One region of the Streptosporangium sp. NPDC000509 genome, then DNA from elsewhere that is predicted to be linked to it. Evidence: riboswitches for the same ligand, from Rfam matches in the RefSeq annotation. Region 1 holds a riboswitch; the other holds the start of a gene.

Evidence for each region. A riboswitch is a leader RNA that binds a small molecule or an ion and turns the genes downstream of it on or off. The one in region 1 is predicted to bind glycine.
Region 2: it holds a riboswitch for glycine, as region 1 does, so the genes downstream of both, gcvT (glycine cleavage system aminomethyltransferase GcvT) here and gcvP (aminomethyl-transferring glycine dehydrogenase) in region 1, are expected to answer to the same signal.

Annotation. Positions count from the first base shown of each region.
Region 1 covers NZ_JBIAYX010000012.1:29,122-32,512, reverse strand. The annotation lists gene gcvP (aminomethyl-transferring glycine dehydrogenase) at 1-1,475, opposite strand, end outside; glycine riboswitch at 1,655-1,747, opposite strand; gene ACFY3D_RS22365 (MerR family transcriptional regulator) at 1,763-2,383, opposite strand; gene ACFY3D_RS22360 (bifunctional nuclease family protein) at 2,528-2,998, opposite strand; gene ACFY3D_RS22355 (MerR family transcriptional regulator) at 3,078-3,391, opposite strand, start outside.
Region 2 covers NZ_JBIAYX010000018.1:141,095-144,485, forward strand. The annotation lists gene gcvH (glycine cleavage system protein GcvH) at 1-359, opposite strand, end outside; gene gcvT (glycine cleavage system aminomethyltransferase GcvT) at 356-1,447, opposite strand; glycine riboswitch at 1,481-1,575, opposite strand; glycine riboswitch at 1,576-1,674, opposite strand; gene ACFY3D_RS30410 (gamma-glutamyl-gamma-aminobutyrate hydrolase family protein) at 1,746-2,441, opposite strand; gene ACFY3D_RS30415 (3-oxoacyl-ACP reductase) at 2,578-3,354, opposite strand; gene ACFY3D_RS30420 (aldehyde dehydrogenase family protein) at 3,360-3,391, opposite strand, start outside.

The DNA of each region.
Region 1 (3,391 bases):
TTGTCCTGGAGCCTTCGCAGGTAGCGCAGCATGGCCGTCTCGGAACGGTGGCTGTGGAAGACCGGGTGGGTCAGGTAGTCGCTGACCCGCGCCAGCGCGGCGGGCAGCGCGTCGTGGGCGGCGGCGTCGAGGTCGGCCAGCACGGCGCCGCTGATCTCGAAGGCGGCCAGGACCTGCTCCAGGTGGAGCGGCTCGGTCTTCTCGTCGCAGGTGACGCCCACGTGGTCGGCGTCGACCAGGCGCAGGTTGACGCCGTTCTCGCGGGCCGTGGCGACGATCTCCTCGGCGCGGCCGGGCACCCTGGCGAGCACGGTGTCGAAGAAGGTGTCGTGCACGACCTCGACACCGCCCTGACGCAGGCCCTCGGCGAGCACGACGGCGTGCCTGTGGGTGCGCCGTCCGATCCTGCGCAGGCCCTCGGGGCCGTGGTAGACGGCGTACATGCCGGCGATCACGGCGAGCAGCACCTGCGCGGTGCAGATGTTGCTGGTGGCCTTCTCGCGGCGGATGTGCTGCTCACGGGTCTGGAGGGCGAGCCGGTACGCGGGGCGTTTGTCGGCGTCCTGGGAGACGCCCACCAGGCGGCCCGGCAGCTGGCGCTGGAGACCGTCGCGGACCGCCATGTAGGCGGCGTGGGGGCCGCCGAAGCCGAGGGGGACGCCGAAGCGTTGCGAGGACCCGACGGCGATGTCGGCGCCGAGCTCGCCCGGCGCGGCCAGCAGGGTGAGGGCGAGCAGGTCGGCGGCGGCGACCACCTGGGCACCGCGCGCGTGGGCGGCGTCGGCGATGGCGCGGAAGTCGCGGATCCTGCCGCTGGCGCCGGGATACTGCACGAGCACCCCGAAGCACTCGGGAAGCTCGGCGGTGAAGTCGCTCTCGACCAGCTCGATGCCGAGCGGCTCGGCGCGGGTGCGCAGCACCGCCTTGGTCTGCGGCAGCGCGTCGGCGTCGACCACGAACACCTTCGAGGGGCCGCGGCCGGCGCGGCGGGCCAGGGTCATCGCCTCGGCGGCGGCGGTGGCCTCGTCGAGCAGGGAGGCACCGGCGACGTCGAGGGCGGTCAGGTCGGAGACGACGGTCTGGAAGTTGATCAGGGCCTCCAGACGGCCCTGGGAGATCTCCGGCTGGTAGGGCGTGTACGCGGTGTACCAGCCGGGGTTCTCCAGGAGGTTGCGGCGGATGACGCCCGGAGTGATCGTGTCGTGGTAGCCCAGGCCGATCATCGAGGTGAGCACGGTGTTTCGCCCGGCGAGGACTCGAAGCTCCGCGAGGGCCTCGGACTCCCCGGCCGCCGGGGGCAGGCTCAGCCGCCCCGCGGAGCGGATCGCCTCGGGCACGGCCACCGCGACCAGGTCGGCCACGGAGGCGAATCCGACCGCCTCCAGCATGCGGGTCTGGCCGGCGTCGTCCGGCCCTATGTGGCGGGTGGAGAACGGCAGGGAGCCGAGTTCGCTGAGCGATGACAGGTCGGTCATTGTGAAGCCTCCCGGGACGGGGTGGAGACCGGCGCTGGGCGCGGGCGTATGCCTGGTCTCCCCCTCTGTCATCACGACCGTCTCACGCGTCGTGACCTGAGAGCTTCACCTACCCGTGACGGGAGGCTTGCACCGTCGGTGAGTCGCGCCTGGCCGGCGCGCCTGCTTTCCAGAGTTGCCTCGTCCGTGCGGTACCGGGTGCCTGAGAGATTCCGGGGAGGTTGCTCCTTCGGCGCCCCGCTCGCTGTCGGGGTCTCTCCCGCACAGGGTCAGCAGCGAGTCCGAGTTTACCCGGTTCGTCGTGCTCTGCGACGGCGGGCCAGCTCATCGGCCTGATGATCGCCTAAAGGGCCCTCGCTCGACTCCGCACGTTCGCCGGGCAGATCCGCGAGGGAGCCCTCCACCTCCTGCCACACCCGTCCCAGTGCTATGCCGAAGACTCCCTGGCCGCCCTGGAGGAGGTCGATCACCTCGTCGGGCGAGGTGCACTCGTAGACGCTCACCCCGTCGCTCATCAGGGTGATCCCGGCCAGGTCGTTGACGCCCCGGTCGCGCAGGTGCTGCACGGCGATGCGGATCTGCTGGAGGGAGACGCCGGTGTCGAGGAGCCGTTTGACGACCTTGAGCACCAGGATGTCGCGAAAGCCGTAAAGGCGCTGGGAGCCGGATCCGTGGGCGGCTCTCACGGTGGGCTCGACGAGGCCGGTGCGCGCCCAGTAGTCGAGTTGCCGGTAGGTGATGCCGGCCGCGGAGCAGGCCGTCGGGCCCCGGTAACCGATGTCGGCGGGCACCTTCACCGGTTGCCCGTCGAACAGCAGACCCTCTTCACCCGCGCGCTGACGTGCCGACTGGCGCCGTTTCGGGTCATCCTGATCGGCGTTTCTACCCTCGCCGCTGCTGACCGCCACGCGGACCTCCGGCTTTCTCTCATCCCACGGCCTGATCTGGGGGTTTACGCACGGCCGCAGGGTTCACATGCACCGTAGGACTGGGGCCAGGTCCAGTCAACGACCCCACTCGGCGCGTCGTGAAGCGTAAATGCACCGAAATTCCTACCCCGCGCGGCCGAAGTCCTCGGGCGTGATCGTGTCAAGGAACTCCCTGAACTTCTCCACCTCGTCCTCCTGGTCGTCGGGGATGATCACCCCCGCCTCCCGGACCACATCCTCACTCGCGAAGATACGTGCGCCGGTGCGAAGTGCCAAGGCGATCGAGTCCGAGGGACGCGCGCTCACCTCCACCCCGTTGGAGAACACGAGATCGGCGAAGAAGATGCCGTCGCGCAGGGCGACGATGTTGACCGTGCTCAGCCGGACTCCGAGCCCTTCGAGCACGTCACGGAACAGGTCATGAGTGAGCGGCCGGGGTGGTGGTTCCTCGGCCTGGGCCATGGCGATCGCCGTGGCTTCCGTCATGCCGATCCAGATAGGCAGGTAACGCTCCCCATGCGTCTCTTTCAACAAGACGATCGGCTGGTTGGAGGGCATTTCAACTCGAACGCCCACGACCTCCATCTGCAACACGGGCTGCTCCGTCTTCGCTGGATTCCGACCGGTTTGTTCAACGTAACACTCGTGGGGGTACGAGTGCCTGGTCAGGCTCTCACCGACCCAGAGCCCCACGCACGCCGGAACGCAGCAGCGAGGCGTGCAATTCCAGCAGCAGGCCGGAAATCTCCCTCGCCGTCTCGTCGGCCTGGTCGATCGCGCCAGGCCCGCGACGGCGCAGCAGCGGGGCGACGGCCTGCTCCACCAGGCCCGCCTCGCGCTCGGCCGCGGCCTTGACCGCCCTCAGGTGGCGGGCGCGCAGGCCGAAGGCGGCGAGGGCTCCGACGCTGCGGGCCACGGCCAGCGCCTCGGCGTCGTAGTAGCGGGCCACCGCGGCCAGCAGGCCGTAGTCCTCAAGCTCGGCGAGGG
Region 2 (3,391 bases), on a different contig from region 1:
TCCTCGGGCGACAGCAGGTCGTCGGCGGAGCCCTCAAGACGTACGCGGAACAGCCAGCCCTCACCGTAGGAGTCGCTGTTGACCAGCGAGGGGTCGTCCACGACGGCCTGGTTGACCTCCACGATCTCGCCGTCGACCGGCGCGAAGATGTCGCTCACCGACTTGGTCGACTCGACCTCGCCGACGGCGTCACCGGAGGTGACCGTCGCGCCGACCTCGGGCACCTGCACATAGACCACGTCACCCAGCGCCTCGGCGGCGTAGGCGGTGATGCCCACGGTGAGGGTGAGGCCGTCATCGATGCCGGAGATCCACTCGTGTTCCTTGGTGTACTGCAGGTCCTCGGGAATGCTGCTCATTTTTTCCTCCTGTAGAAAGGCAGTGCGACGACCTCGACCGGCTCGTGGCTGCCCCTGATGTCGACGGCCAGTCCTGACGACAGGCCGTTGTCCACGTAGGCCATCGCGATGGGCCTGCCCAGTGACTGGGAGGGCGCCCCGCTGGTGACCTCGCCGACGACCGCGCCGTCACCGGCGACCACCACCGGATACCCGTGCCGGGGCACCCGGCGGCCGGTCGCGACGAGGCCGACCAGGCGGCGGGACGGCGGGACGTCCTTGAGGGGTTCGAGGGCGGCCCGGCCGACGAAGTCGCCCGGTTTGTCAAACCTCACCACACGGCCGAGCCCGGCGTCGAACGGGGTCAGGCCGGCCGACAGCTCGTTGCCGTACAGCGGCATCCCGGCTTCCAGCCGGAGGGTGTCGCGGGCGGACAGGCCCGCGGGGATCAGGCCGTGCGGCGCGCCCGCCTCGGTGAGGGCGGCCCAGAGCGGTTCGGCGTCCTCGGCCGCGACGAACAGCTCGAAGCCGTCCTCGCCGGTGTATCCCGTACGGGCGACGAGGGCCTCGTGCCCGGCGACGACGGCGGGCAGGCCGGCGTAGTACCTGAGCCCTTCGAGGTCGGCGTCGGTGAGCGAGCCCAGGATCTCCACGGAGCGTGGACCCTGGACCGCGACCAGCGCGTACCGCTCGGAGCGGTCCTCCACCGCGGCGTCGAAGCCCTTGGCGCGGCCGGTCAGCTCGGCGGCCACCCGGGGGTAGTTGGAGGCGTTGGCGACGACCATGAACTCGGTGGGGGCGAGCCGGTAGACGATCAGGTCGTCCAGCACGCCTCCCTCGGCGTCGACGATCATCGTGTAGCGGGCGCGGCCGGGCTCCAGCGCGGAGAGGTGGCCGACCAGCGCGTAGTCGAGGGCTTCGGCGGCCTGCGGCCCCGTCACGAAGATCTCCCCCATGTGGGAGAGGTCGAACAGGCCGGCCGCCTGGCGGACCGCTTTGTGCTCGGCCGACTCGCTGCCGTAGCGGAGCGGCATCAGCCAGCCCGCGAAGTCGGTCAGCGTCGCGCCGAGTGACTCGTGGACGCCGCGCAGCGGCGTAGGTCGGGACATGTGCGCACCTCAGACAAGGGACAGATGAGAGCATCCTCCCCCTCTGTCGTGGGTGCCTGAGAGTTTCATCCGGGTTTTACCGGACTTTCACCTTCGGCGAGGTCGTGGGACCTGCTTTCCAGAGGGCACCTACCCGCACGGTCCTTTGCCTTGAGAGGTTCGCGGGGAGGGCTTGCTCCTTCAGGGGTCCTGGTCTGGCTGTCAGGACGCTCTCCCGCACGGGTTCATCGGTGTCGCCGCCAGCCTAACCGCCCGCACCGGCCGAGCGAAATCCCCTCGCGGCACCGATCCGTGCCGGTCAGGGGGCGGCGTGCCGGACCAGCGCCTCGAACAGGGCCGACTCGTCGTCGGTCTCGGGGTGCCATTGGACGGCGACGGCGAAGGGGTGGTCGTCCACCTCCACGGCCTCGACCGTGCCGTCCTCGGCGTGGGCGGTCACGGTGAGGCCCTCGGCGAGCCGGTCGAGGGCCTGGTGGTGGTAGTGGGCCACCTCCACGGTCTCGGTCCCGAAGATCTTCGAGGTGTGGCTGCCGGGGGCGAGCCGCACCGGCATCCTGCCGTACTGGCCGGGGGCCGGGGCGTGCCCGGCGTGGCCGACCACGTCGGGCAGGTGCTGATGGAGGCTGCCGCCCAGCGAGACGTTCAGGATCTGCATGCCTCTGCAGATCCCCAGGAAGGGTGTGCCCCGCTCCAGCGCCGCCTCGACCAGTCCCAGTTCGGCGTCGTCGCGGAACGGCCGGACGTAGCCGGTCCGCTCGTGCGGCTCCCGCCCGTACCGCTCGGGGCCGACGTCACCGCCCCCGGCCAGGATGAGCCCGTCCAGGCGCTCCACCAGCGCCGAGGGGTCGCCGGCGGGGGGCAGGATCACCGGCTGCCCGCCCGCGCGGGCCACGTGGTCGACGTAGTCGTACGGCAGGAGCGCGGTGGTCGTCTCCCAGACGGTGAAGCGCGCGGGCTCGACGTAGCAGGTGATGCCGATGACGGGACGGGACATGATCTCTTTCTCACGCGGACGCCGGGGACATGGGAGATGGGCCCACGTCCTCGCACGTTATCGGGGCCGGGGTATGGCCTGGGCAAATCCCGCCACCGCCGGTCGCGAAGGTGGCGGGGCGAGGTCTACAGCGGGTCTACAGCGGGGTGACGTACGCGCCGGAGATACCGCCGTCCACCAGGAACTCCGAGCCGGTGATGAAGCTCGCGTCGTCCGAGGCGAGGAACGCCACCGCGGCGGCGATCTCGGACGCCTCGGCGAAGCGGCCCACCGGGATGTGGACGAGGCGGCGCTGTGCCCGCTCGGGGTCCTTGGCGAACAGCTCCTGCAGCAGCGGCGTGTTCACCGGCCCCGGGCACAGCGCGTTCACCCGGATCCCCTCGCGGGCGAACTGCACGCCCAGCTCGCGGGACATGGCGAGCACCCCGCCCTTGGAGGCGGTGTAGGAGATCTGGCTCGTCGCCGACCCCATCACGGCGACGAACGACGCGGTGTTGATGATCGACCCCTTGCCCTGCCGCCGCATGTACGGGATGGCGTGCTTGCAGCACAGGTAGACCGAGGTGAGGTTCACCTCCTGGACCCGGCGCCAGGCGTCGATGCCGGTCTCCAGGATCGAGTCGTCCTCGGGCGGCGAGATGCCCGCGTTGTTGAACGCGATGTCCACGCTGCCGTAGGTGTCGAACGCGGTCTGGAACACCCGGGCGACGTCGTCCTCGTCGGTCACGTCGGCCCGCACGAACAGCCCCCCGACCTCCTCGGCGGCCGCCGGACCGGTCATCTCGTCCAGGTCCACGCACACGACGCGGGCGCCTTCCGCGGCGAACCGGCGCGCGGTGGCGAGGCCGATCCCGCTTCCGGCGCCGGTGATGACGGCGACCCTGTCCTGCAAACGGTCCTGCAAACGCAGCATCGCTTCTACTCCTCGGAAATGAAGACGTTCTTGGTCT